Regions from separate parts of the Streptomyces marianii genome, predicted to be linked through region 3. Evidence: riboswitches for the same ligand, from Rfam matches in the RefSeq annotation. Region 3 holds a riboswitch; each other region holds the start of a gene.
The links. Region 3 has a riboswitch for cobalamin ahead of FEF34_RS35795 (energy-coupling factor ABC transporter permease). Riboswitches for the same ligand answer to the same signal wherever they lie in the genome.

Region 1 (3,713 bases), 5.1 Mb from region 3:
GTCGTCGGTACCACGGTGGACTCCGCCTCCCAGGCGGTCGCGAACCTCGGCTTCACCATCTCCCCCGAGCAGTTGACGCAGGCCGCGAAGGACGTCGAGGAGGCGAGCCTGCTCTCCCGCACCGGTGGCGCGCCGACCTTCGCGCTCGGCATGTCGGAGATCTTCTCCGCCGTCATCGGCGGCGGTGGACTGAAGGCGTTCTGGTACCACTTCGCGATCATGTTCGAGGCACTGTTCATCCTCACCACGGTCGACGCGGGCACCCGGGTGGGCCGCTTCATGCTCCAGGACACGCTGGGCAACGTCTACAAGCCGATGAAGCAGGTCAGTTGGAAGCCGGGCGTCTGGTTCGCGAGCGCGGTGGTCGTCGGCGGCTGGGGCTACTTCCTCTGGGTCGGCGTGCACGACCCGCTCGGCGGAATCAACCAGCTCTTCCCGCTCTTCGGCATCGCCAACCAGCTCCTCGCGGCCGTCGCCCTGGCCGTCTGCACCACGCTGCTGGTGAAGTCCGGACGTCTCAAGTGGGCGTGGGTCACGGCCGTCCCGCTCGCCTGGGACGCCACGGTCACCCTCACCGCCAGCTGGCAGAAGATCTTCTCCGGCGACCCGAAGGTGGGCTTCTTCGCCCAGCGCGACAAGTACCAGGCGGGCATCGACTCCGGCGAGGTGCTGGCTCCGGCGAAGTCGATGGACGACATGCACACCATCGTCACCAACTCGACCGTCGACGGGGTGCTCTGCGCACTGTTCGCCCTGCTCATCGTGGTGGTCCTGGCCGACGCCGGCCGGGTCTGCTTCAAGGCGGTCAGCGAGCCCGAGACCGTCCGGCTCGCCGAGGTCCCGTACGTCGAGTCGAAACTGGTCGCGCCCGCCGGGCTGTTCCCGACCAAGGAGGAGAAGGCGGAGCTCGCGGCGGTCGGTGCGGGCGCCGAGGCTGCGGGCACGGCAAGGCGTGAGTAGCGTGGGAGTCATGGCTGCGGTGAGCGGAGTACGGCGGGCGGTGGACTGGGTCCGCTGGTACGTGCGCGAGGTCTCGGGCGAGTCGGTGTACGACCGTTACGTGACCCATGCACGGTCGCACGACCCCGACGCGGAGGTCATGTCCCGCCGCGAGTTCGAACGCCGCCGCATGGACGAGCGGGAGTCGGACCCCCGCAAGGGATTCCGCTGCTGCTGAACGCCCCCGCCGGCGGACGCACACGGGCCTCCGCGTTCCCTCCGGGAACGCGGAGGCCCGTCGCCGTGACCGTGGAGCCCTCGGCCCGGCTTCGCACGGACGCCCGGACCGGCCGGCCACCCGTGCCCGCCCGCCACGCGTGCCCTGGGCCCCGAGCGGGGCCACGACACAACATGTGGGGGGTTCCGCAACTCACCGCCCCCACATGTATGCTCATGCTCGCTGTCGCCGCAGGGGAATCCGGTGGGAATCCGGAACTGTCCCGCAACGGTGTGACGGCGTGCGCGGGGCCTGTTCCAGGTCCTCGTACGCCCGTGAGTCCGAGGACCTGCCGACGGTGCGCCCGGACCGTCCGGCTCGGGTGCCCAGACGTCCGGGCCTCGCGGAATAGGCCGGTGGACGCGGTCCACCCTGCCCGGGTGTGCGTCCGTGCCCCCTGCCCCGCCGGCCCTCAGCCGAGCGAGGGAGAGCACCCCGTGACCATCGCGCCGCCCGATCCTGCTTCAGCGCAGCTCGCCGACGGACCAGGCACCGCGCTCCTGCGGACCCTGACCGAGCTCACCGCGGACCTGCCCGACGCCGACCCCGGCCGGGTCGCCGCCGCCGCCCTCCGGGGCCGGCACGCGGGCTCGGACGAGGCCGAACTGCGCGAACTGGCCACGGAGGCGGCCGCCGGCCTGATCTCCGAGGACCCGGCGTACTCCCGGCTCGCGGCCCGGCTGCTCACCCTCACCATCGCGGAGGAGGCGGCCGGGCAGGGGGCGACCGCGTTCTCCGCCTCCATCGCCGTCGGAAGCCGCGAAGGACTGATCGCGGACCGCACGGCCGCGTTCGTGCGGGCCCACGCCCGGCGCCTCGACTCGCTGGTCGACCCGGCCGCCGACGACCGCTTCGGGTACTTCGGCCTGCGCACCCTCTACAGCCGCTATCTGCTCCGGCACCCCATCACCCGCGAGGTCATCGAGACCCCGCAGTACTTCATGCTGCGCGTCGCCTGCGGTCTCGCCGAGGACGAGTCCCCGCGCGCGCTGGACGAAGTGGCCTCCCTCTACGGGCTGATGAGCCGCCTCGACTACCTGCCGTCCTCCCCCACGCTCTTCAACTCCGGCACCCGGCACCCCCAGATGTCGTCCTGCTACCTGCTGGACTCGCCGCTGGACGAGCTGGACTCCATCTATGAGCGCTACCACCAGGTGGCACGGCTCTCGAAGCACGCCGGCGGCATCGGGCTGTCGTACTCCCGCATCCGCTCCCGCGGTTCGCTCATCCGCGGCACCAACGGGCACTCCAACGGCATCGTGCCCTTCCTCCGCACACTGGACTCGTCGGTGGCGGCCGTCAACCAGGGAGGCCGGCGCAAGGGCGCGGCCTGCGTCTACCTGGAGACGTGGCACGCGGACATCGAGGAGTTCCTGGAGCTGCGCGACAACACGGGCGAGGAGGCGCGCCGCACGCACAACCTCAACCTGGCGCACTGGATCCCCGACGAGTTCATGCGCCGGGTGAACGCCGACGCCGAGTGGTCGCTGTTCTCCCCCGCGGACGTGCCCGACCTCGTGGACCTCTGGGGCGACGACTTCGACGCCGCCTACCGCAGGGCGGAGGCCGCCGGGCTCGCCCGCCGCACCATCCCCGCCCGTGAGCTCTACGGGCGCATGATGCGCACCCTCGCCCAGACCGGAAACGGCTGGATGACCTTCAAGGACGCCTCCAACCGCACCGCCAACCAGACCGCGGAGCCCGGCACCGTCGTCCACTCCTCCAACCTCTGCACCGAGATCATCGAGGTCACGGACGACGGCGAGACCGCCGTGTGCAACCTCGGCTCGGTCAACCTCGGCGCGTTCGTGGTGCGGGACGCCGCCGACGGCGAGGACGTGATCGACTGGGAGCGGCTGGACGACACCGTCCGCACCGCCGTCACCTTCCTCGACCGGGTGGTCGACATCAACTTCTACCCGACCGAACAGGCCGGCCGCTCCAACGCCAAGTGGCGCCCGGTGGGCCTCGGCGCCATGGGCCTCCAGGACGTGTTCTTCAGCCTGCGCATGCCCTTCGACTCCGCCGAGGCGAAGGCCCTGTCGACGCGGATCGCGGAGCGGATCATGCTGGCCGCCTACGAGGCGTCCTGCGACCTCGCGGAGCGCAACGGGCCACTCCCGGCCTGGGAGCGGACCCGCACCGCCCGCGGGGTGCTGCACCCCGACCACTACGACGCCGAGCTCGCCTGGCCGGAGCGCTGGGCCGCACTGCGCGGGCGCGTCGCCGCCACCGGCCTGCGCAACTCGCTCCTCCTCGCGATCGCGCCGACGGCGACGATCGCGTCGATCGCGGGTGTGTACGAGTGCATCGAGCCGCAGGTCTCCAACCTCTTCAAGCGCGAGACGTTGTCGGGCGAGTTCCTCCAGGTGAACTCCTATCTGGTGGACGACCTGAAGAAGCTCGGCGTCTGGGACGCGCAGACGCGTGAGGCGCTGCGCGACTCGGGCGGCTCGGTGCAGGGCCTGAACTGGATCCCCGCGGAGGTCCGGGCGTT
Region 2 (3,713 bases), 1.2 Mb from region 3:
ATCGGTGGCACGACCGAGAACAAGGCCACCTCCAAGGGCTACCGCGCCGGCCAGATCGCCTCCGCCGGCCTGGTGTCCCTCGCCCACGGCACCAACGACGCGCAGAAGACCATGGGCGTCATCACCCTGGCCCTGGTCACCGGAGGCGTCCTCGCGCCCGGCTCGAACCCCCCGATGTGGGTCATCGTCTCCGCCGGCGTCGCGATCGCGCTCGGTACCTACCTCGGCGGCTGGCGCATCATCCGCACGATGGGCAAGGGCCTGACCGACCTCCAGCCGCAGCAGGGCTTCGCCGCCCAGACCAGCGCGGCGACGGTCATCCTGGCCTCCTCGAACCTCGGCTTCTCGCTCTCCACCACCCAGTCCTGCTCGGGTGCCGTGATGGGTGCGGGTCTCGGCCGCAAGGGCGGTGTGGTCCGCTGGTCCACCGCGACCCGGATGTTCGTCGCCTGGGGTCTGACCCTGCCCGCCGCCGGCCTGGTCGCCGCGGCCGCGGAGTTCCTGACCAAGCAGGGCACCTGGGGCATCGCCGCCGTGGCCGTGCTGCTCGTCGCGGGCTCCGGGGCCATCTGGGTGATCTCGCGCCGCAAGCCGGTCGACCACACCAACGTCACGGACGACGAGATCGAGCCGGCGGGCGTCATCACCGCCGCCATCGCGGCCGTCACCCCGCCCCCGGCCGGTGTCGTCGGGACCTCGGTGACCGAGCCCGAGGCGCCGAAGGCCACCGTTCCGGCCCAGGCATCCGAGTCCACTCCGGCGCCCGCCGCCACGGTGTAAGGAAAGAACAGCATGAAGATCGACTGGGCAGCTCTGGGCTCCGTCTTCGGCGTGAGTCTCGTCGTGACCGTCGCCCTGGTGGGCCTGTTCACCCTGGGTGTCGCGGGTCTCTCCAAGCAGGAGGCCGCGGCGGCGCAGGGAGGCTCCGCCGGCCTCGCCCGCACGGGTGCGTACGCCTGCTTCGCGCTCTGCGTGGCGGCGGTGGCCTTCGGGATCTATCTGATCGTGGTCTGACGGCCGTACGGCACCTCCTCGCACAGGGGCCGGGCGCACCTCCGGGTGGGTCCGGCCCCTGTCGTGTGTGTGCCCGCACCCGCCCCGTGTGGGCCTCGGCACACTGTCCCGTCGCAGGTCAAGGGCGAGTTGACGGGCGTTCGGGGACCGTGGTGGACTTCCGGAGCCATTTACGGCGGCAGAAGAGGAAGCCGGTGCGAATCCGGCGCGGTCCCGCCACTGTCACGGGTGCGCTCCCCCTCACGGAGCGCCCCGGAGCCAGGAACTCTCTCCCGCCGGTCACGTCGAGCCAGGGCGCGGACCCTGAGTGAGGACGAACATGCCTGCCGAACCGGGGGGGCCGGGCGTGCCGCGCCCGGACATCACGTTCGCGTACGGCGCCGCGGCCGGGCTGGCCGGCGACCTGCTCCTCGGCGATCCACGCCGCGGGCACCCGGTCGCCGCCTTCGGCCGGGCCGCCGCCGCGGTCGAACGGAGACTCTGGCGCGACCACCGCGGCTGGGGCGCCCTGCACACCGCGGTGTGCGCCGGCGGCGCGGTCGCCGCGGGCGCACTGGCCGCCGCCTCCGCACGCCGGTCGCGCGGCGCCGCCGCCGCCCTGACCGCGGCCGCCACCTGGGCCGTCGTCGGCGGCACCTCGCTGGGCCGGGAGGCCCGGGCGATCGGCGGGGCGCTGGCGGCCGGGGACATCGAGATCGCCAGGGAGCGGCTGCCGCATCTGTGCGGACGCGACCCCCAGGCGCTGGACGGCCCCGGCATCGCCCGCGCCGTCGTCGAGTCCGTCGCCGAGAACACCTCGGATGCGGTCGTGGGCGCGCTGTTCTGGGGCGCGATCGGCGGCGTGCCAGGTCTCGTCGGGTTCCGCGCCGTCAACACCCTGGACGCGATGGTGGGTCACAAGTCACCCCGCTACCGGCGGTACGGCTGGGCCTCGGCCCGGCTCGACGATCTCCTGGGCTGGCCCGGGGCCCGGCTCACCGCGGCGCTCGCGACCGCCGCGGGCGGCGACCCGCGCGGCGCGGCCCGCGCCTGGCGCCGGGATGCCGCGAAGCACCCGAGCCCCAACGCCGGTCCCGTGGAAGCCGCGTTCGCCGGAGCCCTCGGCGTACGGCTCGGCGGGACGCTCTCGTACGGCGGCCGGGTCGAGCACCGGCCCGTGCTCAACGGCGCCGGCGGCAGGGCCGTCGAGGTCGCGGACATCGAACGGGCGGTACGGCTCTCGCGGCGGGTGGGGGTGCTGGCGCTCGCGGTGTGCGCGGGCGCGCGCCTCGCGGCCGGGACCCTGAGTCGGAGGCGCGCATGAGCGGGGGCGGGCTGCTGGTCGCCGGCACCACCTCGGACGCCGGCAAGAGCGTCGTCACGGCGGGGATCTGCCGCTGGCTGGTGCGCCGGGGCGTGAAGGTCGCACCCTTCAAGGGGCAGAACATGTCCCTCAACTCCTTCGTCACCCGCGAGGGCGCCGAGATCGGCCGGGCACAGGCCATGCAGGCGCAGGCCGCACGGGTGGAGCCCACGGCCCTGATGAACCCGGTGCTGCTGAAGCCCGGCGGCGACCGGTCCAGCCAGGTCGTGCTGATGGGCAGGCCCGTGGGCGAGCTGAGCGCGCGCGGCTACCACGGAGGGCGCCAGAAGGCGCTGTTCGAACCGGTGATGGGCTGCCTCGACGAGCTGCGGAGCACGTACGACGCGGTCATCTGCGAGGGCGCGGGCAGCCCCGCGGAGATCAATCTCCGGCGCACGGACATCGTCAACATGGGCATCGCCCGCGCCGCTCGCCTGCCCGTGCTGGTCGTGGGCGACATCGACCGGGGCGGGGTCTTCGCCCAGTTCTTCGGTACGACCGCGCTGCTGGCCCCGGAGGACCAGGAACTGATCGCGGGATACCTCGTCAACAAGTTCCGCGGCGACGTCACGCTGCTGGAGCCGGGACTGGAGATGCTCCACGGACTCACCGGGCGGCGGACGTTCGGCGTGCTGCCGTACGCGCACGGGCTCGGCATCGACGAGGAGGACGGACTGCGGGTGTCGCTGCGCGGCACCGTGCGCGAGTCGGCGGTGGCCCCGCCGGTCGGCGAGGACGTGCTGCGCGTGGCCGTGTGCGCCGTGCCGCTGATGTCCAACTTCACCGACGTGGACGCGCTGGCCGCGGAACCGGGCGTGATCGTGCGATTCGTCGACCGCCCCGAGGAACTGGCCGACGCCGACCTGGTGATCGTGCCCGGCACACGCGGCACCGTGCGCGCCCTGGAGTGGCTGCGCGAGCGCGGTCTCGCCGGCGCGCTCGCCCGGCGTGCCGCGGAGGGCTGGCCGGTGCTCGGCATCTGCGGCGGCTTCCAGGTGCTCGGCCGGCACATCGACGACGAGGTCGAGTCCCGGGCCGGAGCCGTGCCGGGGCTCGGACTGCTCCCCGTCCGGGTGCGGTTCGCCGCGGAGAAGACGCTCGCCCGGCCCTCCGGCACGGCGCTGGGGCAGCCGGTCGAGGGCTACGAGATCCACCACGGCGTCGCCGAGGTGCTCGGCGGCGAGCCCTTCCTCGACGGCTGCCGGGTCGGTGAGGTGTGGGGCACCCACTGGCACGGATCGCTGGAGAGCGACGACTTCCGCCGGGCGTTCCTGCGGGCCGTCGCCGCGGCGACGGGCCGCCGCTTCGTCCCCGCCCCGGACACCTCCTTCGCCGCTCTGCGCGAGGCCCAGCTCGA
Region 3 (3,713 bases):
AACGTCCCCGAGACGGTCGTGGCCGACGGCCTGCGCGGTCTGGCCGCGGCGCACCCCGGGCTGAACGTCGACGTGGAGAACAGGGTCGTGGTGCGGGGGGACGCTCCGGTCGCGGGCAAGGTGGGCCTGGTGTCCGGCGGCGGGTCGGGACACGAGCCCCTGCACGGCGGGTTCGTGGGGGCAGGGATGCTCTCGGCGGCGTGCCCCGGCGAGGTCTTCACGTCGCCGGTGCCGGACCAGATGGCCCGCGCCGCGGCGGCGGTGGACAGCGGGGCGGGTGTGCTCTTCGTGGTGAAGAACTACACCGGCGACGTGCTGAACTTCGACATGGCGCAGGAACTCGCCGAGGACGAGGGCGTCCAGGTGGCCAAGGTGCTCGTCAACGACGACGTGGCCGTGCAGGACAGCCTCTACACGGCGGGCCGACGCGGTACGGGCGCGACGCTCTTCGTGGAGAAGATCGCGGGCGCCGCGGCGGAGGAGGGTGCACCGCTGGAGCGGGTCGAGGCCGTCGCCCGCCGGGTCAACGAGGGGTCGCGCAGCTTCGGTGTCGCGCTCAGCGCCGTCACGACCCCGGCCAAGGGCACCCCGACGTTCGATCTGCCGTCCGGTGAGCTGGAGTTGGGGATCGGCATCCACGGCGAGCCCGGCCGGGAGAGGCGGCCGATGATGACGTCGCGGGAGATCGCGGACTTCGCGGTGAACGCGGTCCTGGAGGATCTGCAGCCGTCCAGTCCGGTGCTGGCGCTGGTCAACGGCATGGGCGCGACACCACTGCTGGAGCTGTACGGGTTCAACGCGGAGGTCCACCGGGTGCTCGCCGAGCGCGGAGTGCCGGTGGCCCGGACCCTGGTCGGCAACTACGTCACCTCGCTCGACATGGCCGGCTGCTCGGTGACGCTGTGCGAGGCGGACGAGGAGATCCTGCGGCTGTGGGACGCCCCCGTGGAGACGCCCGCGCTGCGCTGGGGCCGCTGAGCCATGCCCGGCCCGGCCGACGGCGGCTTCGCGCCCGCGGGCCGCGACGACGCGCGCGGGGAAGCCGGTGCGCCACGAGAAGGAGACGCTGTGCTCGACGCGGATTTCTTCCTCCGCTGGATGAACGCCCTGGCCGATGCGGTGGACCGCGAGGCGGGCCGGCTGACCGAGCTCGACGCCGCGATCGGGGACGCCGACCACGGAACCAATCTGCAGCGGGGTTTCACGGCGGTGAGGGCGGCGCTGGAGAAGGACGCGCCGGACACCCCCGGTGCCGTACTGATGCTGACCGGGCGGCAGTTGATCTCGACGGTCGGCGGGGCGTCGGGGCCGCTGTACGGGACGCTGCTGCGGCGGGCCGGCAAGGCGCTCGGTGAAGAGGCCGAGGTGTCGCGGGCGCAGCTCGCCGAGGCGCTGCGCGCGGGGATCGCGGCGGTGGCGCAGCTCGGCGGCGCGAAGGCCGGGGACAAGACGATGCTGGACGCACTGGAGCCCGCGGCCGCGGCGCTGGACGAGTCCTTCGCGGCCGCGCGGGAGGCCGCCGACGAGGGCGCGGCGGCGACCGTGCCGATGCTGGCCCGCAAGGGCCGGGCGAGCTATCTGGGCGAGCGCAGCATCGGGCACCAGGATCCGGGGGCGACGTCCTCCGCCCTGCTGGTCGGGGCCCTCGAGGAGGCCGCGCGATGACCGGCCCGGTCGGGATCGTCCTCGTCTCGCACAGCGCGCAGGTCGCGGAGTCGGTCGCCGACCTCGCCAGGAGGCTGGCCGGCGCGGGCGACGCCGTGCCGGTCGCCGCGGCGGGCGGGGTCGCGGACGGTGGTCTCGGCACCAGTCCGGAGCTGACGGCACGTGCCGCGCACCAGGTGGACAGGGGCGCCGGGGTGGCCGTGCTGGTCGACATCGGCAGCGCCGTGCTGACGGTCAAGGCGCTGCTGGCCGAGGGCGACGAACTTCCGGAGGGGACCAGGCTGGTGGACGCGCCGTTCGTGGAGGGCGCCGTGGCCGCGGTGGTCACCGCGGCCGCCGGTGCGGATCTGGACGCGGTGGAGGCGGCGGCCGTGGAGGCGTACGACTACCGCAAGGTGTGACCGTGAGCATCCGTGCGCGGCTTGTGATGCAGCTGGTCAACGCACTAATGTCGCAGGGCCTTGGTGAACGGGAAACCGGTGGAGTACCGGTGCGGCCCTCGCCACTGTGATCGGGAAGTCCGGCTCTCTCCGCAAGGAAGCCACTGGACCGCCACGGGAGACCGTGGTGTCCGGGAAGGCGGAGCCCGGGCGGCAGGACCCGTCAGCCAGGAGACCGGCCAGGGCGCGTTGTCCATCCACGAGGTGCTGGAGAGGGTCTCCCAACCATGCATATAGCCGAGGGGTATCTGCCCCCTGTGCACGCGGCCGCCTGGGGCGTCGCGTCCGCCCCCTTCGTGATCCACGGCGTACGGGCGCTCACCCGTGAGGTCAGGGCGAATCCCGAGTCCACCCTGCTGCTCGGCGCGTCGGGCGCCTTCACTTTCGTCCTGTCGGCGCTCAAGATCCCGTCCGTGACCGGCAGTTGCTCGCACCCGACCGGCACGGGGCTGGGCGCGATCCTGTTCCGGCCACCGATCATGGCCGTGCTCGGCACGATCACCCTGCTCTTCCAGGCGCTGCTGCTGGCCCACGGCGGACTGACCACGCTCGGTGCGAACGTGTTCTCGATGGCGATCGTCGGACCGTGGGCCGGGTTCGCGGTGTACGCGCTGCTGCGGCGGTCCGGAGTGCCGCTGATGGTGGGCGTGTTCTTCGGCGCGTTCGTCGCGGACCTGTCCACGTACTGCGTCACCAGCGTGCAGCTGGCGCTGGCGTTCCCCGACCCGGGCAGCGGCGTGGTCGGCGCCCTGGCCAAGTTCGGCGGCATCTTCGCGCTCACCCAGATCCCGCTGGCCGTCAGCGAGGGCCTGCTCACCGTGCTGGTGATGCGGCTGCTCGTGCAGTCCAGCAAGGGTGAGCTGACCCGCCTCGGAGTGCTCCTCCAGGGCGGGGCCGAGAAGGAGGCCGCGGTCCGATGAGCCGTAACGCGAAGATCAACACGCTGCTGCTGGCGATCGTGGCGGCGCTGGCGGCGCTGCCGCTCGCCCTCGGCCTGGGCGACCACAAGGAGGAACCCTTCACGGGCGCCGACGGGGAGGCGGAGACCGCCATCACGGAGATCGCGCCGGACTACGAGCCCTGGTTCGCGCCGCTGTACGAACCCCCTTCCGGGGAGGTCGAGTCGGCGCTGTTCGCCCTCCAGGCGGCTCTGGGTGCCGGTGTCCTGGCGTACTACTTCGGGCTGCGCAAGGGGCGCCGGCAGGGTGAGGCGCGGGCGGCGGCCGCCGGGGACGGGCGGGCGCCGGGCAGCGGCTCCGCCGGTGCGGCCGGTTCCGTCGGCTCGGGCGCGTAGCCGCCTATGCTGCCGATCGACGCGGCGGCGCACAGCAGCCGCTGGCGCCGCCGTCATCCGTGCGAGAAGGCGGCACTCGGGCTAGGGCTGACGGTCTGCGCCGTCTCACTGCCGCCGTGGCCGGGTGCCGTCCTGGTCGCCGCGGCGGCCGTGGCCGTACTGCTCGGGCCCGCCGGGGTGGCGCCGCGGCAGCTGTGGCGAGCGTGGCGCATTCCGCTGGGGTTCTGCGTCACGGGTGCGATTCCGCTGCTGTTCTCGGTGGGCGGCCCGGACGGATTCGTGGTGCTCGCGCCCGACGGCCCCGCCCACGCCGT

Region 1: it holds a riboswitch for cobalamin, as region 3 does, so the genes downstream of both, FEF34_RS12570 (ribonucleoside-diphosphate reductase subunit alpha) here and FEF34_RS35795 (energy-coupling factor ABC transporter permease) in region 3, are expected to answer to the same signal.
Region 2: it holds a riboswitch for cobalamin, as region 3 does, so the genes downstream of both, FEF34_RS30360 (cobalamin biosynthesis protein) here and FEF34_RS35795 (energy-coupling factor ABC transporter permease) in region 3, are expected to answer to the same signal.

Annotation. Positions count from the first base shown of each region.
Region 1 covers NZ_VAWE01000001.1:2,816,044-2,819,756, forward strand. Annotated here, with positions in the region: gene FEF34_RS12560 (carbon starvation CstA family protein) at 1-960, shown strand, start outside; gene FEF34_RS12565 (YbdD/YjiX family protein) at 971-1,177, shown strand; cobalamin riboswitch at 1,387-1,527, shown strand; gene FEF34_RS12570 (ribonucleoside-diphosphate reductase subunit alpha) at 1,654-3,713, shown strand, end outside.
Region 2 covers NZ_VAWE01000001.1:6,705,437-6,709,149, reverse strand. Annotated here, with positions in the region: gene FEF34_RS30370 (inorganic phosphate transporter) at 1-780, shown strand, start outside; gene FEF34_RS30365 (hypothetical protein) at 793-1,014, shown strand; cobalamin riboswitch at 1,151-1,302, shown strand; gene FEF34_RS30360 (cobalamin biosynthesis protein) at 1,334-2,317, shown strand; gene FEF34_RS30355 (cobyric acid synthase) at 2,314-3,713, shown strand, end outside.
Region 3 covers NZ_VAWE01000001.1:7,932,475-7,936,187, reverse strand. Annotated here, with positions in the region: gene dhaK (dihydroxyacetone kinase subunit DhaK) at 1-978, shown strand, start outside; gene dhaL (dihydroxyacetone kinase subunit DhaL) at 1,069-1,665, shown strand; gene FEF34_RS35800 (PTS-dependent dihydroxyacetone kinase phosphotransferase subunit DhaM) at 1,662-2,066, shown strand; cobalamin riboswitch at 2,111-2,303, shown strand; gene FEF34_RS35795 (energy-coupling factor ABC transporter permease) at 2,333-3,025, shown strand; gene FEF34_RS35790 (energy-coupling factor ABC transporter substrate-binding protein) at 3,022-3,399, shown strand; gene cbiQ (cobalt ECF transporter T component CbiQ) at 3,406-3,713, shown strand, end outside.